Regions from separate parts of the Paenibacillus sp. FSL R5-0912 genome, predicted to be linked through region 3. Evidence: riboswitches for the same ligand, from Rfam matches in the RefSeq annotation. Region 3 holds a riboswitch; each other region holds the start of a gene.
The links. A riboswitch is a leader RNA that binds a small molecule or an ion and turns the genes downstream of it on or off. The one in region 3 is predicted to bind cyclic di-GMP.

Region 1: another riboswitch for cyclic di-GMP. It lies ahead of R50912_RS34675 (choice-of-anchor A family protein); the one in region 3 lies ahead of R50912_RS21265 (thiamine pyrophosphate-binding protein).
Region 2: another riboswitch for cyclic di-GMP. It lies ahead of R50912_RS33810 (PA14 domain-containing protein); the one in region 3 lies ahead of R50912_RS21265 (thiamine pyrophosphate-binding protein).

Annotation. Positions count from the first base shown of each region.
Region 1 is NZ_CP009282.1:557,577-564,848, reverse strand. It holds gene R50912_RS34675 (choice-of-anchor A family protein) at 348-3,914, opposite strand; cyclic di-GMP riboswitch class I at 3,997-4,089, opposite strand; gene R50912_RS02430 (YhjD family protein) at 4,904-5,281, shown strand; gene R50912_RS02425 (ASCH domain-containing protein) at 5,719-6,141, opposite strand; tRNA gene R50912_RS02420 (tRNA-Thr) at 6,338-6,409, opposite strand; gene R50912_RS02415 (sugar phosphate isomerase/epimerase family protein) at 6,492-7,271, opposite strand.
Region 2 is NZ_CP009282.1:1,149,482-1,158,015, forward strand. It holds gene R50912_RS04960 (glycosyltransferase) at 1-851, shown strand, start outside; gene R50912_RS04965 (UDP-glucose dehydrogenase family protein) at 856-2,196, shown strand; gene R50912_RS04970 (sugar phosphate nucleotidyltransferase) at 2,926-4,299, shown strand; cyclic di-GMP riboswitch class I at 4,437-4,517, shown strand; gene R50912_RS33810 (PA14 domain-containing protein) at 4,531-6,966, shown strand; gene R50912_RS04980 (glycosyl hydrolase) at 7,178-8,534, shown strand, end outside.
Region 3 is NZ_CP009282.1:5,002,779-5,011,312, forward strand. It holds gene serA (phosphoglycerate dehydrogenase) at 1-648, shown strand, start outside; gene R50912_RS21250 (Rossmann-fold NAD(P)-binding domain-containing protein) at 687-1,043, opposite strand; gene R50912_RS21255 (helix-turn-helix transcriptional regulator) at 1,225-2,184, shown strand; gene R50912_RS21260 (methyl-accepting chemotaxis protein) at 2,304-3,554, shown strand; cyclic di-GMP riboswitch class I at 4,058-4,154, shown strand; gene R50912_RS21265 (thiamine pyrophosphate-binding protein) at 4,273-5,916, shown strand; gene R50912_RS21270 (carboxymuconolactone decarboxylase family protein) at 5,968-6,330, shown strand; gene R50912_RS21275 (hypothetical protein) at 6,531-6,881, shown strand; gene R50912_RS21280 (3-oxoacyl-[acyl-carrier-protein] synthase III C-terminal domain-containing protein) at 6,983-7,975, shown strand; gene glpK (glycerol kinase GlpK) at 8,172-8,534, opposite strand, start outside.

The DNA of each region.
Region 1 (7,272 bases), 3.3 Mb from region 3:
TTCACTCCAAAGCACTGTTACAAAAGGTTTTTTTAATTGAAAACATAGCTTTCCCAGCTGAATCCTGATCCTCTCATCGCTCTCGATGGCACCGATAAGGATATTTTCAAACTATGTATAAAGAACTAATTTTAATTTTGAAATTTTAATATATACTCAAGGTCCCATGATCGTAAAGACGCAACTCTTTCTCCTTAGCACATTTGATTTTACGAGGAAATATAATATCAAATGTATATCCCATATAAAAAAGGCTGCTTTGTGGAGAACGTCTTCTCCCAAAGCAGCCTTTTCCCGATTTAGCGGTGATATCGCCAGCCTGTCGGAAAGGATCTTACGAATTGCATTTATTTACGTTTATCTGTTCTGGATCTTCTGCCGAGGAATATTCCCAATCCTGCAAGGGCTAGACCGACCAAGTAATAGGGAGCCGGACTGGACTCACCAGTCTTCGGGAGCGATGCATCCGCAGGTACATTGCCTAACGGAATCTCTTCATCAATGATTGTCACAATTGGCGTTGGACTTGGTGTTGCGCTTGGGCTTGGCGTTAGGGTTGGACTTGGTGTCACCACTAACGGCCGAGGTGTTACTGTTGTCACAGGGCCCAAAGGCAGCGGATCATCAATGATTATTGTATCTGGATTTACAATATAGCCGATTATTGGAGTCGGCGTTGGCACTACATTAATAAAGACGGGCGGTGCAGACGATGGTACTGGTGCCGGTGGTAATGTCGGTGTTGGTGTTGGTGTCGGCGTCGGTGTTGGTGTTGGTTCTGGTGTCGGCGTTGGCGCTGCCGTTGGCGTTGGTGTTGGTGTTGGTGTTGGTGTTGGTGTTGGTGTTGGTGTTGGTGTTGGTGTTGGTGTTGGTGTTGGTGTTGGTGTTGGTTCTACTGTCGGTGTTGGTGCCGCCGTTGGCGTTGGCGTTGGTGTTGGTGCTGCTGTTGGTGTCGGCGTTGGCGTTGGTTCTACTGTCGGTGTTGGTGCCGCCGTTGGCGTTGGTGTTGGTGCTGCCGTTGGTGTTGGCTCTGCCGTTGGCGTCGGTGTCGGTGCTGCTGTTGGCGTTGGTGTTGGTGCCGCCGTTGGCGTTGGTGTTGGTGTTGGTGTTGGTGTCGGTGTTGGCTCTGCCGTTGGCGTCGGTGTCGGTGCCGCCGTTGGCGTTGGTGTTGGCTCTGCCGTTGGTGTCGGTGTTGGCTCTGCCGTTGGCGTCGGTGTCGGTGCTGCTGTTGGCGTTGGTGTCGGTGCTGCTGTTGGCGTTGGTGTCGGTGCTGCCGTTGGCGTTGGTGTCGGTGCTGCTGTTGATGTTGGCGTTGGTTCTACTGTCGGTGTTGGTGCCGCCGTTGGCGTTGGTGTTGGTGCTGCCGTTGGTGTCGGTGTTGGCTCTGCCGTTGGCGTCGGTGTCGGTGCTGCTGTTGGCGTTGGTGTCGGTGCTGCTGTTGGTGTCGGCGTTGGTGCCGCCGTTGGCGTTGGTGTCGGTGGCGCTGTTGGCGTTGGTGTCGGTGCCGTTGTTGGCGTTGGTGTCGGTGCCGCCGTTGGCGTTGGTGTTGGCTCTGCCGTTGGTGTCGGTGTTGGCTCTGCCGTTGGCGTCGGTGTCGGTGCTGCTGTTGGCGTTGGTGTCGGTGCTGCTGTTGGCGTTGGTGTCGGTGCTGCTGTTGATGTTGGCGTTGGTTCTACTGTCGGTGTTGGTGCCGCCGTTGGCGTTGGTGTTGGTGCTGCCGTTGGTGTCGGTGTTGGCTCTGCCGTTGGCGTCGGTGTCGGTGCTGCTGTTGGCGTTGGTGTCGGTGCTGCTGTTGGCGTTGGTGTAGGTGCTGCCGTTGGCGTTGGTGCCGCTGTTGGCGTTGGTGTCGGTGCCGCTGTTGGCGTTGGTGTCGGTGCTGCCGTTGGCGTTGGTGCTGCTGTTGGCGTTGGTGTCGGTGCTGCTGTTGGTGTAGGCGTTGGTGCCGCCGTTGGCGTTGATGTTGGTGCAGCTGTTGGCGTTGGCGTTGGTGCTGCCGTTGGCGTTGGTGTTGGTGCTGCTGTTGGCGTTGGTGTCGGTGCAGCTGTTGGCGTTGGTGTCGGTGCAGCCGTTGGCGTTGGTGTCGGTGCAGCTGTTGGCGTTGGTGTCGGTGCTGCTGTTGGTGTCGGCGTTGGTGCCGCCGTTGGCGTTGGTGTTGGTGCTGCTGTTGGTGTCGGCGTTGGCGTCACCGTTGGTGTCGGTGTTGGTTTCACTGTCGGTGTTGGTTTCACTGTCGGTGTCGGTTTCACTGTCGGTGTTGGTTTCACTGTCGGTGTTGGCTTCACTGTCGGCGTTGGTTTCACCGTTGGTGTCGGTTTCACTGTCGGCGTTGGCGTCACCGTTGGTGTCGGTTTCACTGTCGGCGTTGGCGTCACAGTTGGTGTCGGTTTCACTGTCGGTGTCGGCTTCACTGTCGGTGTCGGCTTCACTGTCGGTGTTGGCTTCACTGTCGGCGTTGGTTTCACCGTTGGTGTCGGTTTCACTGTCGGCGTTGGCGTCACCGTTGGTGTCGGTTTCACTGTCGGCGTTGGCGTCACAGTTGGTGTCGGTTTCACTGTCGGTGTCGGCTTCACTGTCGGTGTCGGCTTCACTGTCGGCGTTGGTTTCACTGTCGGTGTTGGCGACGGAGTACACTTAGGTGTCGGCGTCGGCTTCACTGTTGGTGTCGGTTTCACTGTCGGTGTTGGTTTCACTGTCGGCGTTGGCGTCACTGTTGGTGTCGGCTTCACTGTCGGTGTCGGCTTCACTGTCGGCGTTGGTTTCACTGTCGGTGTTGGCGACGGAGTACACTTAGGTGTCGGCGTCGGTTTCACTGTCGGTGTTGGTTTCACTGTCGGCGTTGGCATCACTGTTGGTGTCGGTTTCACTGTCGGCGTTGGCGTCACTGTTGGTGTCGGTTTTACCGTCGGTGTCGGTTTCACTGTTGGTGTGGGAGTTGGCTTCACCGTCGGCGTTGCAGTCGGTTTCACTGTTGGTGTAGGGCTTGGTGTTACGGTTGGTGTTGGCGATGGGCTGGGGGTTGGTGTTGCGGTCGGCGTCGGACTTGGCGGCGGTCCATCTCCCTGGTATGTTCCTAGGTGCATTTCTACTCCGCCGGCAAAAGACTTGGCAATTAGCGTTCCGTATAGCTCTGCACCGGAATAATTGACATCCGCCTTAGGCGCCAGTATCGTCCCCAAAAAGGTGGTATACGCAATATTCACCTTGGTCGCTTCGTAGAAGTTGAACAACACTTGACCTGCTTTGCCGTTATTCATTGCGAAACTTGGTACATTGACCGTAGCTCCACTTATGTTAATAATTAACGTGGCATTCTGGGCAATGTTGAATTGAATATTGTTTGTATTCGCCAGCGTTGCCGCATCCAGGTGAACTACGTTGAAAAGATCCGGCGCACTTATTGTAAGTGTTCCATAATTATTATTGCCAATTTCTTTCGTAGCGGACAATGCCCCGTATGCTGCAGAACGCGAGATCAGATACTGCTTCTCAGCCGGGAAATCAATCGGGCTTCCCTGCTTCTTCGCGCCTATAATATTCACAATAGGCTCATTGGCTTCAATGGTGTCCCCATACACAACGTTTCCGTAGATTTCTCCGCTACCCGAATGTTTAAACTTCTTACCGGCAACGAGTACGTCTGTGGCTGAAGAATTCCTGTAGGCCCTGGCTACCCCGTAACCTCCAGAGAGAGTAATATTCCCTCCCGCTGCAAGACGGCCTTCAATTTGATCATTGTCTTGCGTGAAATCGTCAAAGATAAAAGCATTAAAATTCCCGGCAATCCCCAAGACCGGCGTTGGATTGTAAGGTACACCAGCTGTTGCCCTTACCTCCGTCCCCCAAGTGAAGGCGCTACTTACGGTCAGTACGCCCGCCAGAATACAGGCGGCCGCTTTTCGCAATTTTTTTCTCAATAATCTACACCTCCTATTCAACTATTCTATGAAATCGTCGCAAAACTATAACAAAAAAAAGACCGCCACGAAGGGTTAGCTTCACGGCGGCCGGACGACCATAGCCCGGACTTAAGGGGCATCAGATTCCTGACTTTGCGTCCCGCTCTTTCGAAACGGTTTGCGTTTGTACATGATTGATATGAAATTGGAAAAGCTTATGTAATACCCAACAGAAATCTGTGACATTTGTTACTTTAGAACTAACTTTAGTTTAGATGCCACTTGGCATATTGTCAATATATTTCCAATTCATTTCACAGCTATTTTTGTGATGAAAAAAATAAAAAACGCTTTATTCATAAGGCTTTATACAATTTATAAACATACCTTCCTGACGAAAAAGGTCGATAATCCCACTAATTCGCCGCAGTACTTTTTCCTTTTCACAGAGTTATTATCCTTAAATTTCAAATATCAAAATTTAGTATTTTAGTCCTACTTTTTCTCCCCGCCCCCCCCATCTTCGCTTAAACAAACCTCACATGGTGAACCTGAAGAAACGGGTGCCATCCTCCTTAAGGACACCACCCGTTTCCGGACATACAAGAGAGCTCTTATATAGTAAAAGCCTTATGAGATTCATCTGTTTTCACAGCAGTCTTTAATCGACATATCTAGGGAGTTTGTGTAGAGGGCTGGAAATCTGCACACGCAGAAATCCATTTTTAGAGCAGCTGAATCCAGCCAATCATTGATACCCAAAGCGGAACGCTAAGGAATAACCCAAACAATAAACCGCGGCGGAGATTTCCTTCATGACTCATTGCCATTCTCCTTTTAATCAGATTTATTTACAACTTTATTATTTCAATTTTAATATAAAATAATTTTCCCGATTTTATTGTGAATTATGTCACATTAACAGCCCTCTTTTTTTTAAATACCATTGATTTTTTTTGAACTTCGGGTTAAATTACGAATATACGTTCTCGTTGGAGGAGATGAGATTGATGCACAGAGCAGAGAGCCAGGACAATATGCTGGTGAAATCGTATATCTTGCTGCCGCTCATTTTATCCGCCTTTGAACGCGATGCTTCCATCCTATCCGCAGAGCTGCGCACACCCGATCCTTACCTTGAGGTTCTCCGGACAGCGGCGGGTGCAGCCATAGCCGACCTGCGGGATGTCCGCACCGAGATGAGAGCCCGTGGTCTGAAGGTCTATGCACAGCAGCAGCTGGAAGTTGGCATTGAAGCCAAATTTGTCTGCAGGGGTTATCATGAACGGATGCTGCTGCTGGATGATGTCATTACCGCCCAGTCTACTATCCGCATGCGCAGATATTTGGGTCTTGGCACTCCGGACTCAACCGCCTTGAGATGAACAGCAACTCTGGCTATGTTAATTCTCGGCGTTACTTCCCCCATAAAAAAGAGGCCCGCCATGATTGGCAAGACCTCAGGGTACCCTATTACATCCCTTACCTGAAAATAAGCTGATACCCAGATAAAGATTACATTAAAATCGTCCAATACCCAAGCGTACCGCAGATAACCACAGCCGCTACGGGATACAGGATCTTCCGGCTTACCTGATCCTTAAACACAATAAACAAACAAAGCATACAAAGCCATGCGATAAGAAGGCTGCCCATCTCTTATGCATACGCTCCTTCCCGGCATTTCTGCCCTGGCTCCTGCAGCATACCACCGCAGAGTCCGCTTTCCATATATATAAGAAGATTACCCGCTGAATATCCCTATGATACCCGCTGACAGCTGATAAGCATGAAATTTTTATTTATTTGGCCACAAATGGATTCACCACTCCTGCTCAAGAACGGGATATTCCCAGAAACCTAAGCGCCCTTTGGCAGGTATAGGATGAGCCAGCGCAACGACTTCCTCCAGCTTCCAGGCATACCGGCCTTCTGCATAATCGCCGAACACATATTCATTCCCGCCCGGCCAGTTCTGCTGTGCTTGCTGAGGCGTAACCCCGCAGCAACCAGCCAGCCGGCTGGTCGCAAGGATTACCCCGGAGGGCAGATTATCCGCCGTGTAGCCGTGCCGGGCAAGCACCGATTGATACGGCTCTGTCCTGCATATGGCCTTATCTACCTGCATACCGGCATGGATGGCTAATTCTCCCCGGTAAGCCGTCGGCCAGGAACGGGTCTCGATCTGTTTTTCACCCAGCTCAATTAAGGTTGCCCAAGGCTGGCGAATCGTCAGACACTTCATACAAGTGCCTCCTCTCATAAACAAAATAGGCTCTAGGAATAACATATAAATCGTTTAATAAGATTGATTTCATTTTAGTCCTGCATTCTGTATTAAGCATAAGCAAGCATCGGGCCGGTAGACGATCGGATGAATAAATAAAAAAACGCGACCCCCAAAACCCCGGAAAGCCGCGCCACTATTGAGTTCTTACGGATGCTGGTGAAGGGAATTGAACCCCCGGCCTACGCATTACGAGTGCGTTGCTCTACCCCTGAGCTACACCAGCTTAAAAGGATTGCCCCTGCCAAACAAAAAATATTATAACTCTTTCAGCAGAAAACGCAACCCTTTTTGACTATTACCTCTTCCTATCCCTGCATAAGCCCCAACCCGCGGAAATATTCCAGCGCCTGCTTAGCACTCTCCAGCGACGACACGGCATAAGCCTCTTGCTCTACTATATAATACAGAATTCCGCTTTCCTCTGCCTTGTCGAAGACGCTAGCGAAATCAACCTGCCCTTTCCCGAGGTCAGTCTCTTCATTATTTGCCCCGAAATCCTTAATGTGGACCAGCGGAACACGCCCGGCATAACGCGAGACATAGTCAATCGGCCGGGCCCCGCCCCTGTATACCCACCCCAGATCAAACTCGGCAAACATATGCTCAGCAGGAATCTGCCCCAGCCATATATCGATGACTGCTTTGCCGTCTACCTCCGCAAATTCATAATCATGGTTGTGATACCCGTACTGCAGGCCTGCTGCACGGACCATCGCGGAGGCCTTCTCCAAGAAGGGAATCACCGCCGTCACATCTTCCATCGAGGGGTTCTGCGGAAGCGGTGCCGAAGGGGTGATCATATATTGTAGTCCAAGTTCCTTCGCATATTCAATTTCTTTGGCTAACGCCCGTTCCATGTTATCCAGACTGCTGAAATCCAGGCCCACATGCGCCGAAGGCGCAGCAAGACCCAACCGGTCCAATGTACGGCGCAGTTCTCCTGCAGACACGCCGAAATAACCGGCGAATTCTACCGCCTGGTATCCCATCTCCGCCACTTTGCCCAGTGTACCCAGGAAATCGCGCTCTGTCTGGTCACGCAGTGTGTACATTTGAATTCCGATTTGCTGTGAGGCCTTTGCCATG
Region 2 (8,534 bases), 3.9 Mb from region 3:
GATATGATATCGTCCTTAGCTCCAGCAGTGCTTTTATGAAAAGCATCCAGGTGCCCGAGTCTACGTTTCATCTGTGTTACTGCCATACCCCCATGCGGTTCGCCTGGGATTATGACACTTACATGGAGCGGCAATCCAATTCAGGATTATTCAAAAGACTGCTTAAGGTATATATGCAGCGGCTGAAGAGCTGGGATCAGCGTACCTCCAAGAATGTAAACCAGTTCGTAGCCAACTCCTCCGTCGTGAAGACGCGGATTCAGAATTATTATCACCGGGATTCCGATGTCATCTTCCCGCCGATTAATACAGCCCGCTTCACCAGCTCCCCTACCATTGGAGATTATTATCTGATCGTATCCCGGCTGGTTTCCTACAAGCGGATCGATCTGGCGGTAGAGGCATTCAACCGTAACGGCGTGAAGCTGTACATCGTGGGAGACGGGCCGGACCGCAAGCGTCTGGAAGGCATGGCCAAGGATAATATCTCTTTCCTGGGGCGGCTGGAGGATGAAGAAGTGACAGGACTGATGTCGCAGTGCCGGGCTTTTGTTTTTCCCGGAGAAGAGGATTTCGGCATTACGCCCCTGGAGGCGAATGCTGCAGGAAGACCGGTCATCGCCTATCAGGCCGGAGGAGCGCTGGACACGATTATTCCTTACGTCAACGGCGTGTTCTTCCAGCACCAGGAAGTTGATGATCTGCTCCAGGCCATTGATGAAGCAGAATCCTATGCGTGGGATATCGAGCAGATTATGGGCCATGCACGTAAATTTGATGAGCAGGCGTTTATGGTCCAGTTCAAGCAGTATGTGGAACAGGCCTACGTCAATTTCCTAAAAGGAGGATGATTGTATGAAACTCGCAGTAATCGGTACCGGCTATGTAGGTCTTGTCTCGGGCGTATGCTTCACCCTTAACGGAAATCATGTCATCTGTGTCGATAAGGATGAGGAAAAAATCAAGAAGCTGAACCGGATGGAATCCCCCATCTATGAGCCGGGCATTGAGGCGCTGATCGAAATGAATCTCCGCGAGGGCAGGCTGAGCTTCTCGGCCGATCTTAAGGATTCGGTCCGCCGCTCCGACATCGTCATCCTTGCCGTAGGGACCCCCTCACTGCCGGGCGGTGAAGCAGATCTAAGATATATTGAAGGGGCCGCCATTGAAATTGCGCAGGCGATGGAAGGCTACAAGATCATCATGACCAAGTCGACCGTACCCGTAGGCACCAATGAGAAAATCCGCAATTTGATCGCTTCGCATACGAATCATCCCTTCGATATTGTCTCCGCCCCTGAGTTCCTCCGTGAAGGCTCCGCGATCCGCGACACGCTGCATCCCGACCGGATCGTGATCGGACTTGATAATCCTGAGCTTGAGCCTACGATGCGCCAGCTGCATCAGGGCTTCACGGACAATGTATTCGTCACGGATATCCGCAGCGCCGAGATGATCAAATATGCATCAAATGCGTTCCTGGCCACTAAGATATCGTTCATTAACGAGATCGCCAATATATGCGAAAAAGTGGGAGCTGATGTAACCGAGGTAGCCGAGGGCATGGGAATGGACCGGAGAATCGGGTCTACCTTCCTGCAGGCCGGCATCGGTTATGGAGGCTCCTGTTTCCCGAAAGACACCAATGCGCTGATCCAGATTGCCGGCAACGTGGACTACGAGTTCAAGCTATTGAAATCGGTGGTCGAGGTCAATAAAGGACAGCGGTTCATGATTATCTCCAAGCTGCATGAATCGCTTGGCAGCCTGCGCGGCGCAGTTATCGGCATCTGGGGCCTTGCCTTCAAGCCGAACACCGATGATGTCCGCGAGGCGCCTGCCCGCGAAATCGTTGAAGCGCTGGTAGCTGAAGGTGCTACCGTCAAGCTGTATGATCCGATTGCCGCCGATAACTTCCGGCGAGAGTACGATCACCCGCAGCTCCGCTGGTGCGGACTGGCGGAAGAGGCTGCCGAAGGCAGCGACGCAGTATGCCTCCTGACCGACTGGAGCCAGTTCAAGGATATCGACCTGCATCAGCTCGCTGGGAGCATGCGCCGCCAGGTATTAATTGACGGCCGCAACGTCTATACCAAAGAGCAGATCGAAGGAACCGGCCTGGAGTATCATTCCGTCGGACGCCCGCAGATGGGCGGCCTTAGCGGCTTCTCCGCCAGCGTTGCTGGCGCGATCTAATCGTCTAGCGGATATCCCGCAGCCTCCCCAGAAGTGGCTGCTTAGGGAAATTAGAGGGAAAAATCCCTTTGATTTCACTGGATGCGGGCTAAACGAGGAAATGAGGAGCATTAATGCACTTGATTCCACCGGATGCGGGCCAAACGAGGAAATGAGGAGCACAAGTGCACTTGATCCTTGCCCTACCCGCCGCGTGAGTGAGCGGCAAGCCCTTGGAACAAGAGTCTTGTGTCTTGGTCTTGTGAGAGTCTTGTGAGAATCTTGTGTTGCCCCCGCTGCTACGGCGAGCGGGAGTCCCTTGGAACAAGAGGCACTTAAGCATCTTTAAATCTTTCCTGCCGCGCAAGCATAGCGGCAGCCACGGTTCAATTGCCGCAACAACAAGCGGCAATAGCTGGATCTTTAGCCGGGAGCTTCGCCTGCGGGCGAAGCGAATAGCCCCAGCTGTTATGTAATGGAACGGAGAGGAATTTTGGAACTGTAGGAGCGTTAGCGTCCGCCTGAAAGCTTTCCGTAGGAAAGCTAGCTTCGGAAGCATATGCTGTCTCTGGATTTCTACCGCGAAGAGCGGTCTAATCAGGAAATCCGGAGGCAACAGCGGCCGAAAGTCCAAACATTCCTTGCAGTGACTCTCATAACAGCCAGCGCATTAAGCTTTTCCGCAATCTGCAGCTCCCAATAACAATCCGATATTTTCGCGACATCACATAAACTTAGGAGGGTTCACTTATGAAACTAGTACTTCTATCAGGCGGTTCTGGTAAACGGCTCTGGCCCTTGTCCAATGATTCACGTTCGAAGCAATTTCTGAAAGTACTGGAAAGCCCGGCAGGTGAACCGGAATCCATGGTACAGCGGGTATGGAGACAGCTGCAGGAGACAGGGATGGCGGAATCGTCCTACCTGGCTACCGGCCGCAGCCAGGTAGAGATGATTCAGAGCCAGCTGGGCAGCGGGGTGCCGATTATCGTTGAGCCGGAGCGGCGCGATACCTTCCCTGCTATTGCATTGACTGCAGCATACCTGTATTCGATCGCCGGTGTTTCACCAAGCGAGACGGTAGCCATCCTGCCCGTCGACCCTTATGTGGAGTCGTCCTTCTTCGATACCGTTCTGCAGCTGGAGAGCACGATGCTGGAGAGCGGCGCCAATCTGGCGCTGATGGGCGTAGTTCCGGAGCATGCTTCCGAGAAATACGGCTATATCATTCCTACCAGCGCCGAAGCGGGAGCGAGCGGGTATCTGCAGGTCAGCCACTTCCAGGAGAAGCCGGACCGCAAGCAGGCTGAGGAGCTAATCAGTCGGAACGCCCTCTGGAACTGCGGCGTGTTTGCTTTCCGTCTTGGGTATCTGCTGGATATTCTGCAGCGCAAAGGACTGCCACTGAACTATGAGGAACTGCAGAAGCAGTATAAACTGCTGGCTTCCATCAGTTTTGATTATGAGGTGGTAGAAAAAGAAGAGAATATCGTGGTTCAGCCTTACGCCGGATTCTGGAAGGACCTGGGCACCTGGAATACGCTGACCGAAGAAATGACCAGCAATCATGTTGGCAAAGGTTTCGTCACTGCAGATTCCGAAGGCACCTGCCTTATCAACGAACTGGACATTCCGATCACCGTGATCGGGGCGAAGGATCTGATTATCGCCGCCAGCCCGGACGGAATTCTGGTTACGCACAAGGCGGAGAGCCCGCGCATTAAGGAAGTGCTGAAATCTTTTGAACAAAGACCGATGTACGAAGAACGCCGCTGGGGCCACTACAAGGTAATTGATTATGTGAAATATGCGGAAGGTAATGAGGTGCTGACGAAGCGGATCTTTATCTCTGAAGGTAAAAATATCAGCTATCAGCTGCATCACAAACGCAGTGAAATCTGGACCATTGTCAGCGGTGAAGCCAGCATTGTGCTCAATGAGAAAATGCATAATGTAAAGGCGGGGGATGTCGTACGGATTCCGGAAGGCACCAAGCATGCGATCCTGGCATTGACAGATATGGAATTTATCGAAGTGCAGACCGGCTCTGAGCTGGTGGAGGAAGATAACATCCGAATCACCTTGGATTGGGAAGATATCGCCTTGCAGCAATTTATTTCGTAGGTCTAATCTATCTATATAACCAATTGTTACAAATCCAAAACAGGTATTAAGAACCAATTATTAAGAAAAATTCATTTTTGCTCTAAATTAAAACTAAATAGAGACGATACTTACGGTAAGAGGGATTAATCCTTCCAATACGACAAAGGCAAACCTAATCGAAAGATAGGGACGCAAAGCTATAGGGCCTTCGCAAGAGTGGCAGCCTGGCTACCGAAAGGAAGATGGATTTTGATAACTTACCGTAAGTCTCGTTTGCTGTGCACTGTGCTGTCTCTGGCCCTTTTATTGACTGCAGTACCTCTGGGACTCGGCGGAATGCCTTCATCTGCAGAAGCTGCATCTAGTTCCAAAGCGCCCGTTAATCCGGAGGCTTCAACCGAAGCAGTCAGATTGCTGGACGATCTGTATTCTATCACTGGAAAAGGCATTATTACCGGCCAACATGACTATCTGGAAAGTCCGGACGAATTCAGCAACAAGCTGAAGGGAACCAGCGGACAATATGCTGCTCTTCACGGGTATGAACTGGGCGTAATTAGCGGGCAATCGGAAAGTACAGCAGCGGCGCAGCGCAGAAATGTTGTGAACAGCGCGATCAACTGGTATAAGGGCGGCGGCATTGTAGCCATGACTTTTCATGAGAATCTGCCCGGTACCGCATACCTCTGGTCCAATGTTCAGAAACCGCTGAGCCAGGCGGAATTCAATAAATATATTACTCCAGGTACAACACAGTACACTGCATTGATTGCAGATCTGGACAAAGTGGCAGTTTCACTTAAAAGCCTGCGGGATGCTGGTGTTCCCGTACTCTGGAGACCTTACCACGAAATGAACGGTAACTGGTTCTGGTGGGGGAAGAAAAATAACTTTGCTTCGCTTTGGAATATTATGTATGACCGTTTCGTGAACGTTCATAAATTAAACAACCTGCTGTGGGTATGGAACCCCAATGCACCCAATGCCTGGTCTGATCCTTATGCGCTGACCTATCCGGGGGCTGACAAGGTGGATGTACTCGCGGCAGATATATATGAGAACGATTATATGAATAAATACCATGACGGCCTGCTTGCCCTTGCGAATGGCAAACCGATTGCCATTGGCGAGAATGGACAAATGCCAAGCACGGCAAAGCTGCAGCTCTCCCAGAAAAATTGGGTATATATGATGAGCTGGGGAAAAATGCTGTATGAAACCAATACCGATGCTACCATCAAAAGCTTCATGAGCGACAGCTATACGGTGACCCGGGACGATTATAAAGCAGGCACATTTGCTCCGTCAACGCCGGTACCAACAGCAACGCCAACGCTGGTACCAACAGCAACGCCAACGCCGGTACCAACAGCAACGCCAACGCCGGTACCAACAGCAACGCCAACGCCGGTACCAACAGCAACGCCAACGCCGGTACCAACAGCAACGCCAACGCCGGTACCGACAGCAACACCAATGCCGGTACCGACTGCAATGCCGATCCCGACGCCCCCTGCTTCCAATGATACTGTGACGGCCCCCGTCGTTCAGAATGGTCTTCAGGGGGAATACTACAAGAACATGACGCTTTCGGGCACTCCGGTTCTGGTCCGGAAGGATGCGCTGCTGAACTTTAACTGGCGCCAGACAGCGCCGGATGCGAAGCTCGGAGTGGATAGCTTTTCTATCCGCTGGACGGGTCAGATCAAACCGACTTTCAGTGAAACCTATCAGATTATCACTACATCCGATGACGGTATCCGCGTCTATATTGACGGCACAGCTGTAATCAACAGCTGGACCAAACAGAGCGGTACCGAGCGTACAGGAAGCATAAACCTGCAAGCAGGCCAGCTCTATGATATCAAAGTGGAGTATTACGAGAATGCAGGCGATGCCAATATCCGTCTGATGTGGCAGAGTCCAAGCCAGGCGAAGGCAACTGTACCTACAAGCGCGTTATTTGTGAACACGGCTGCTTCTTCAGCCAGCAAAGCAGGCTTGGATGCTCCGGCAGTGACTGCAACACCAGTACCAACAGCAACGCCATTACCAGTATCAACACCAACACCGGTGCCAACAGCGGCACCGACGCCAACAGCGGCACCGACGCCAACAGCGGCACCGACGCCAACAGCAACACCGGTGCCAACAGCGGCACCGACGCCAACAGCGGCGCCAACACCAACAGCGACACCAACGCCGACAGAAGGTTCAACGCCGGAGAATCTTACGGCGGAGGCTCCGGCGGTGAACGGGCTGGTTGCGGAATATTTCAATAATATGACGTTGTCTGGTGCCCCGGCAGTGGTACGTACCGATGCAGTGCTTGACTTCAACTGGCGTCAAGGCACGCCGGATGCCGCAATCGGCATAGATTTCTTCTCTGTACGCTGGAGCGGTAAGCTCAAGCCGCTATACACTGAGACTTATCAGATTTATACCACTTCAGATGACGGCATCCGCGTACGGATCAATGGTGAGCTTGTGATCGACAGCTGGATGAAGCAGAGCGGGACCGAACGCACAGGAAGCATAAGCCTGACAGCCGGTCAGCTATATGATATACAAGTGGAGTACTACGAGAATCAAGGAGATGCCAGAGCACGCCTGATGTGGGAGAGTCCGAGCCAAGTTAAGGCAACGGTTCCCGCGAGCGCACTGTTTCTCCCTTCCGCTTCCTAGGATCATACCCCCGCAGCTGTATTCATTATTGGCGCTGATACTGGTTAAGACGTTACAATTCTAAATCCTATAAAGTCCAATCTTAATGGCCCTGCTATTAGCAGGGCTACTAAGCTATAGACCATCCGGTTAATTCATTGCAGCCTCTTAACAGAGAACTGCATACCTGCCTGCCTAAGGCGGCAGTGAAACCCGGGGAAAGGAGATTATATTGAACACTTACCGTAAGTACAGGCTATATACAACAATTATTCCTATTATCCTTATCCTTTCACTTCTGCCATGGGGGGAGGCGCGCAGTCTTCCCGTAGCACGCCCCGTAAACACTCCTGCCGTTTCCATCAAACCCGTTAATCCCTCCGCTTCCAAGGAAGCTGCTGCACTGCTCAGCTATCTGTCCGATCTCAGCGGCAAGGGCATGATCTCCGGCCAGCATGATTACCTGGAGAGCCCCGATGAATTCAATAATAAGCTTAAGAACGCAAGCGGACAGTACGCCGTTCTGCACGGCTACGAGCTGGGAGCCATCAACAACCAGTCCAAGGAGACCATTGCCAGGCAGCGTCAGGCTGTCGTAGACAGTGCCATTAAGTGGCACAAAGGCGGAGGCATTGTAGCGATGACCTTCCATCAGAATCTGCCGGGAACCTCTCCCGAATGGGCTAATGTAAAAATGAATCTGAGCCAGGACAAATTTGACGCATACGTTACTCCGGGAACTCCTCAGTACAAAGCTCTGATCGCCGAGCTGGATGAGGTAGCCGGGTACTTGGGAGAACTGCGGGATGCCGGAGTTCCGGTTTTATGGCGTCCATATCATGAAATGAACGGCAACTGGTTCTGGTGGGGGCACAAGGATAACTTTGCCCGGCTGTGGGATATAGTGTACGACCGTATGGTGAACACACATAAGCTGAATAACCTGCTCTGGGTATGGAACCCGAATGCACCGAACGAGTGGGCGAAGCCTTACAGCGATTATTATCCGGGTGCCTCCAAGGTGGATGTACTGGCAGCCGATATTTATAACAATGACTTCAAGCAGTCCTATTACGAGAACCTTCTGATGCTGGCTGACGGCAAACCCATCGGTATCGGGGAGAGCGGAGAGCTTCCAGACCCTGTCATATTGTCTCAAACCCAGAGTAAATGGGTATATACGATGACATGGGGGAAAATGCTGCTTGAGAATAATAATCTCCAGAAAATTCAAAGCTTTATGAGCAATAAGTACACCGTATCACGGGATGATTACAAGCTGGCACTGAATGCTCAAATCAACACACTTGCTGCGGTATCGCGCAACGGTCTCAAGGGGCAATACTTCGGCAATACGGAGCTGTCCGGCAAACCGATGCTTACCCGGAATGATAACAGGATTGACTTCAACTGGCATGGGGATTCGCCGGCGCCGGGAATCGGCAAGGACTCTTTTTCCGTACGCTGGACCGGTAAGATCAAGCCAGTCTACAGTGAAAAGTATACTTTCACAGCCTCTTCTGATGACGGCATCCGTGTGTGGATCGGCGGCAAGCTGATCATTGACAGCTGGAAGAAGCAAAGCGGTG
Region 3 (8,534 bases):
CCTCCGGTTGCTCCTAGTGTAATGAACAAGCTGCAGCCTTACTTCACCCTCGGCGAGAAGCTCGGCAGTTTCGTGACTCAGATTACGGATGGAGCGATCCGTGAGATTCATGTGGAATATGCCGGTGACCTCTCCGACGTCGATACACAGCCGCTGACCCGCTATATTGTCAAAGGCGTGCTCTCCCGCCATTTTGCCGGGGATGTTAATATTGTCAACTCCATGCACCTGGCAAAGACGCGTGATGTTAACGTAGTAGTAACCAAAGCTTCCAAAACCAAAGGCTTCACTAACCTCATTACCGTTACACTCAAGGCTGAGCATGACGAAGAACGCCTGGTTGCCGGAACCCTGCTGCAAGGCTATGGCGAACGGATTGTGCAGGTTAACAAATTCCCGGTAGATATCGCTCCGGAAGGTCATCAGATCGTCATTTCCCACAACGATAAGCCGGGTATCATCGGACTCGTCGGTACACTGCTCGGTCAGAACGACGTCAACATCGCCTCCATGCAGGTTGGCCGTAAAATTGTCGGCGGAGCTGCAATTATGCTGCTGACCGCTGACAAGGCTGTTCCGCAGGATGTACTAGTCAAGCTCGCCGGATTGCCGGAGATCAATACTGCGGAAGAAATCACTCTGCTGTAGCTGAAGAACGCAGGCTTATGTTCTTGGAATACCTGAGTTCAATATAAGCGCACCAAAAAACACTCTTGAGGAATGCCGGCACGTGCCGGCATTTCAAAAGAGTGTTTTTTACATCTTGCGGCTTCGGGGTTATTCCGGAATATTAAATATGGGGCCCCCCCGCCCCTCTGTGTCTGTATACACATATTTCTCAACCCAGACATCCCCACCTGCTGAGGTCTGCCTGTCAGCTGCATCACCTCAGGATCAGCAGCGAGCGCTGCGGCAGCCCGGCCGGTGTACGCCGTAGTCTCACTGGCCTGCAGCTCCTCTACCTCCTGCCAGTGCTCTTCATGCGTCTTCATGCTCTCCAGCACCAGTTCTGTACGCATCCAGCCAGGCGATAAGGGAATCACAGCGATCCCAGCCGCAGCTCCCCTTGCACCAACGGCTCACTTTATTAATATCAACTCTTATATATGACATCAACTGACATATATATATGATAAACTTAAAATATGTTCTGCTTAAGTGGAAACGGCTTTGCCGTTCCTGAATAATCAGAAAAATCTCTTTATAACCAGGAGGTCTTCATCCATGAGAGCAGACCGTTTATTATCCATTCTGCTGCTGCTGCAAAGCCGCGGTAAAATAAGCTCCCGCGAGCTGGCACAAACGCTGGAGGTTTCCGAACGTACCATCTTCCGGGATATGGAGTCACTGAGCATCTCCGGCATTCCCGTGCTGGCAGAACGCGGCCGGGAGGGAGGCTGGAGGCTGGCTGAGGGCTACCGGACCTCCCTGACAGGTATGAACCCTAAAGAGATTGGTGCGCTGCTGCTGCCGGCAGACCCGGCCATTCTGCAGGCGCTGGGAATTCAGGCGGAGTTCTCTTCCGCTGTCCGTAAGCTGCAGGCCGCTGGTGCAAGACAACCCGCTGCAGCTTTCAGCCTTCTTAATGAGCGTATTCATATTGATGGTGCGGGCTGGCATCCGTCGGGCGAAACCTATCCCAGTCTCACTGCATTGCAGGAGGCTATATGGGAGGACCGAAAAGTGATAATCAGTTACATGCGCGGGGAGGAGAGATCAGAGCGGCTGATTTCACCCTTTGGACTCGTAGCCAAACGTGGTGTCTGGTATACCGTGGCCGAAACAGGCGGTGAAATGCGGACCTACCGGGTATCCAGAATAAGTAGTGCTGAAGTCACGGATGAATATTTTAGCAGACCCCATGATTTCAATCTGGCTCATTTCTGGGAAGCTTCTACTATGGCATTCAAATCTGCATTGCCCCGCTATCCTGCCAAGCTGCTCGTGAAGGACAATATAATGAAGGATCTCAAACAAGAACGTTATGTTTCCGTACTACTCAAGGAGCATTCACCCTTACCCGGCTGGTACACAGTCGAAGCCGAATTCAATACGCTGGAGTCTGCCTGCAGGATCATCTTATCCCTAAGCCCGGGCATTAGAGTTACCGCTCCGGCAGAGCTTGCTGACAATGTTGCGACCACTCTGCGCGAAGCGGCTGCATTATATGCAGACAATGTGTAAACATACTCTTTTTGAACAGCCGGAAAGAATTATGTCAGTTCTTACAATAGACCGATTACGCTTTAATCCCCTATAATATTACAATACACAATATTTATTTCTAGGGGGAACTATAGTCTATGGACTGGATGAACAAGCTGCCGTTAAAACAAAGAATCGTTGCCGGATGTTACCTGGTCGCCGCTTTATTCGCTGTCCCTGTATTAATTACGCTCATCGCAATGGGCAAGGTAATTATCGGTATTATTCTGATTGCGGTATTGGCTGCACTGACCTACCCGCTTGCGCGCTTCATTGAGAGAACGCTTACATCTTCATTTGAGGATATCTCCAATGTGACGCATACGATCGCCAAAGGCGACTTCACCAGCCGTGCAGACGAGAACGGATCAATGGGCGACATCAGCCGCTCCTTCAACACTATGATCGATAAATTGAAGAAGATCCTAACCGATGTTTCACAGCTTACCCGCCAGGTTATGGATGCCAGCCGGGGTATTGAGGACAAGAACCAGAACCTTAAGATCGTAATGACACAGGTAGCCTCCTCCTCCAACGAACTTGCCCTGGGTGCGAATGAAATCTCGGTAGATATTGCCGACATGACGGAATCGATCAAAGATATCGAAACTAAAGTCTCCAATTATACGAACTCCACCAAAGAAATGAATAAACGCTCCACCCATACGCTGGAGCTGGTTGAAAAGGGACGCCAGTCCGTGGACACTCAAGCCGAAGGCATGCGGAAGAATATCCAGGCTACGCAAAAAGTAGCAGATACGATCGAAGCACTCTCACAGAATGCCCGCGGGATTACCATGATCACCAAGACCATCACGGAAATTGCCGAACAAACCAATCTTTTGTCACTTAACGCCTCTATTGAGGCTGCACGCGCAGGTGAACACGGACGTGGTTTCGCAGTAGTAGCCCAGGAGGTCCGCAAGCTTGCCGAAGAATCAACCGCCTCCACCAAGGAAGTATTCGGGCTGGTCCGTAGCATCGAGGCCGATATCAAGCAGGCTATCGATAATATCGCTATTAATGAAGAGGTTGTTCAGGTGCAGAACGAGATGATTACGGAGACCGCACATATTTTCGCGCAAATCGTACATAGTGTGCAATACATAACCGAGCAGATCTCCTCCTTCTCCGCAGAGAGTGATCTGATGCTGGAGAGCGCGCTCAAGATCTCTGGAGCGATAGAGAATATCTCAGCCATTACCCAGGAGACAGCAGCAGGTACCCAGGAGGTATCCGCAGCGATGAACGAACAAATTCATGCCCTGCAGTCCGTAGCGGAAGAGACCGATAAAATGACACAATCTGTCTTCCAGCTGCAAAAAACAATCCATATTTTCAAATTCTAGCAGCAGCCCAAAGAGACCTTTTCCACAGAGCAGTCTGAGGGAAAGGTCTCTTTTTGGCATGAAAAAAAAGATTGTGATGTAATATTCACAAAGTGTTAAAATAGTGCATAACGCAAAAAAACCGCCTTTGCACTTCTTTACTGCTAATTCTTTATTACTAATAAACTAACATAATTTCAAATTTTAATTACCCATTTCTTAAGACCTATTCCGGGGTTCTACCAGCCTATAATTTTAATACATCCGCATGGTTTCATGAGGTTCCTATAATGTTATGAGGCTTATGGCTTATGCAGATTAACCCCTGCTCTTTTTCTGCATTTGCATTATAAGACTTTGGCCTTCCAGACGCATCCATTTTCAAAAGTTTGAATATCTATTATTTCATCTCCTATTACTTCTGAATATTCGCCAAATTTCGCGTTTTGTTGCACAAGGCTTATTGACAAAAGGCGAGCGAGGAATATATTGTAAAGGAAAATTATCCTTCGCTGTATTGATAACAACATAAGAGGCAAAATTCACCGAAAGGGAATGACGCAAAGCCATGGATCTACAGTCTCACTTTTCCGGTGAGATCATGACAGCCAGGTTGCTGAAAAACTATGAACCCCCCGGGAATCCGGTTCAGTAATGGTGATTCGTGCAACAGGCCTGTGCTCCTATTTCGAGTACAGGTTTTCTATTGCTAGCATACAATCAAAAAACAACTTGTGGGGTGGATGTTCTGAAGACAGTTGCAGATTATATGGCGGAAGCATTACGCGATCTTGGGGTAACACATTCTTTTGGTATTATTGGCAAGTCCATTTGTCCTATAGCCCTCAAGCTTGTTGACTATGGCATTGAGTTTATTCCCGGCCGACATGAGTCCAGCTCCGGCTTTGCAGCAGGCGGCTATGCACTGAAAACAGGCAGTCTCGGGGTAGCCTTCGGCACCTCCGGTCCAGGCGGAACGAACCTGCTAACCGCAGCAGCACACGCCAAAGCCAACAATCTCCCGGTACTATTCATTACAGGCCATCAGTCCATTAAAGAGCTGGGTATTCCCCAGTGTCAGGATTCTACATCCTATCTCGCTGATTTGGCGGACATGTTCAGACCAGCCACTCTTTTCAGCAAGCTGGTTGAACGCGGCGACCATTTCAGTACAATTTTCAATCATGCCCTGTCTATCGCCCTTGGTGACAAGAAAGGACCTGTTCATTTATGTATTCCGTTTGATGTTCAGACCGAGCGCCTTGAAGAATGCCGGATTGTCCTGCCGCAGCGGGAAAAGCTCGTCAGCTACGCCAACTACGAACGGTTCATTTCAGCGATCAATGCTTCCAGCAGACCTCTGATCATTGCGGGTAAAGGGGTTAACCGCTCCGGTGCGCACAAGGAACTGGTTCAATTGGCCGAGACGTTCAACATACCTGTAGTAACCTCTCCCGGCGGTAAAGGAGCCATTGCTGCGGATCATCCGCTCTATCACGGTCCTGTGGGCGTTGGGGGATGTACGCACGGGGATGAGATGTTGAACAACAGTGATCTGTTTATCGTGCTTGGTTCGCGTCTGAGTGATATGACCATATGCAATCTGAAGAGGGAGAATCATCCGGATCAGCTGATCCAGTTCGATGTTGATCCTACTTTTGTTGGTAAAATACTGACTTCCCGCACTCTTTCCGTCGGCGGCGATTTGCGTGACAACCTGGAGCTGTATCTCAGCAAGGTTGATCCGTCCACCATAACCAGACGTGAAACAGAGATCTCCAATCATTATACTGAAGAGCTGCCAGTGCTGCCCAAGCTCTCGCTGGCTTCGGTAATGAGCACGATGAGCGATTTGATTCCATACAACAGCAGTGTGTTTGTTGATGACGGCAGCCACGGCTTCAATGCGGTCAAATGGTTCAACGTGAAGAAACCGGGGAGCTTTGTATTTGATGCCTACTTTGCCTGCATGGGGAATTCAATCGGCATGGCCATCGGTGCCAAAACTGCTTCGCCGGAAGAGACGGTCTTCTGCATTACCGGTGACGGCTGTTTCATGATGCTCGGAACTGAAATTAACACAGCGGTTTGCAAGAATATCCCGGTTATTTTCATCGTTGTGAACAATATGCAGCTGGATATGGCACTTAAGGGTATGGAAAAAACAACAGGACGTATCGATGGAACCATTTTCGAAGTCCCTATGGATGCAGTGAAATTTGCTGAGTCCCTGGGAGCCGCCGGCTTCCGCGCAGAGACGCAAGAGGAGTTTGCCTCTGCAATCAGCCAAGCAGTTGAACTTAACCGCGTAGCCGTTATTGAGCTGTTGACCGACCGTGACGAAATGCCTCCTACGGCCCACCGTACACTGGATCTCAACTAGGCTGTAATTTACTGATTCTCTAACTTACTATCAGGAGGCAAACAAGTGAATATGAACGTAGACAGTGGACTGGATCATTTCACCAATCTTTCCGGGGACTATGGGGCCAAAGCCCTAGCTCCTATTAAAGAGCATTTTCCCGAATTAGCCGAGTATATCATGGGCAATGCATACGGTGATATTTTTCAGCGGACCACCATCGGCTCTGACTGGAAAGAAATTGCTGTCATCTCTTCTTTGATCACCATGGGACAATTTGAGCAGTTGGGTGTTCACTATGTAATGGCGCTTCGCGTGGGGATGACCGTAGATCAAATCAAAGGTATCCTGCTTCATCTGACACCTTGTATCGGCGCACCCAGAGTGATCTCGGCGTTCAATGTTCTGCTGCAGACGCTGGAAGATATTCGTTAATTAATAGCATAATATTACATCATTCGACTTATGTATTGCGTAATCAAGAAAGTTCTGGTTATAATGAAGGCAAAATATCCCAAAACCAAGTTCACTTTGTCGAATATCGTCGCAGGAACGTAGTTTTTCGGGATATCAACATGATGAATCATCAGGTCACTCTGAATAGTCATGCAATTTAAATTACGGGAGAGATGAACATGGGACAATTTATTTTGAAAACGGACACTGCGAAGAAAGTAATTAACATCGAGCTGGAAGGAACCTTCTCGAACGAGGACGGTCTTAAATCGATACAAGCCTATCAGCAGACCATCAATCCGATCAACCCATCCGAATATGCACTGGATATCGATTGCCGCAAGCTTAATGTAACCGCTCCAGATGTGGTGCCGTTGCTCGAAGGCTGCTTCATCATGTTCAAGGCAGACGGCTTCCAAAAAGTGAGCCTTACCCTTGAGAATAACCCTATTCTCAAAATGCAGCTGGCGCGTCTGGGCCGCAAAGCAGGACTCGAAAACCTGGAAATTACGTCTACCGTACAAGCTTAAGTTAACTTATTGTTAAACCATTATTAGCGGTTTGAAACGCAAGATTCGCTCACGAAACGAAGTGTATGCTTACGGGCTACAAAACTTTTAGGAGGTTTACTATGGCAGGGATTCGCATTAAGGACATTGATATCTATCATCCAAGCAAAAGAATCGGCAATGACTTCTTCATTCAGCACTTCGATGAGAAGGGAATTGATATCCGTGGCCTGCTGGCTGCTCTTGGCCGTGAAAACCGCTACAGTATCGACAGCAAGGATGAGAACTCCCTGACAATGGCTTTTGAAGCCGCAAGCAATGTACTGGACAAGACCGGCCTGACCGGTGCAGACATTGACCTGATCGCTTATGCAAGCCAGACTCCTGAATATATTTTCCCAACGAACTCATTGATGATTCACCGCCTGATTAATGGTGCATCGCACACGATCTGTATCGACAGTAATGCCAACTGTGCAGGAATGACTGCCTCGGTTGAACAGGTCAGCCGTCAAATGATGGCGAACCCGAGAATCCGCCGTGCACTTGTCATCGGTTCTGACTACGTTGCCCCGCATGCGGACAAGAATGACCCGGTATATTACGCCAACTTCGGCGATGCAGCTGCTGCGCTCATTCTGGAGCGTGACGAGAATTCGGTAGGCTTCATCGATTCGATCTATCAGACCGACACCTGCGTCTACGGTAACTCGCTGTTCCCGGCGGAAGGTTTAGCTAATCTCGGACGTACAGGTGTGGCTGCAGGAGAATTCAATGTGAAGTTCATCCCGTTCGATGATTCCATCTGTGTGGATGCTGCTTCAGAATCAATCAACACTCTGCTCAGCAATAACGGAATCGCACCTGAATCCATCAAGGCCGCCTGCTTCTCCCAGTTGTCACTTCCGAACATCAAGGCCGTTTCCGGCAAAACCGGAATTGACGCTGATGCAGCCGTCTACATCGGGGATGAATTCGGCTATACCTCCACCAGCAGTCCGTTTATCGCCCTGCACAAAGCAGTGACTACCGGACAGCTTGAACGCGGAGACAAGGTCCTGTTCTGGACAGTAGGCGCCGGATGGCAGAACGTCGCTCTTGTAATGGAGTATTAATCTTAGCTGTTGAACTTATAGTTTCTCGTTGATATCCAAACAGCCCGCAGCAGAACTTCTGCCAGCGGGCTGTTTCTTTATGTATACTTCAGGTTTCGACTCACCTCAGACAGAACCTGCAGCGTTCATCCTGCCTAAGGTGAATCTATCCGGTTCATTCGGTAAGCGCAGGCTGCCATATCAGCAGCTGTTCTCGTTACCTCTGTCCTTCATGCTTCTCCCAGCCCATTGTCCGGGACACCGCGTCCTGCCAGGCGTTGTAACGGCGCTCACGCTCTTCCGTCCCCATCTGCGGCGAGAATACCTTCTCGGCCTTATTGAAGCTCTCCAGCTGCTCCCGGGTCCATATGCCGGAGGTAAGGCCTGCCAGCAGCGCAGCACCGAGCGCTGTGGTCTCCGCATACGTTGTACGGGTTACGTCGCTCCCAAGAATGTCCGCCTGGAACTGCATCAGCAGATTATTACGCACGGCGCCTCCATCCACTCTCAAGCCGCTGAGCGGCATGCCAGCGTCTTTTTCCATCGCCCCGATGACATCGCGGGACTGAAAGGCCAGCGA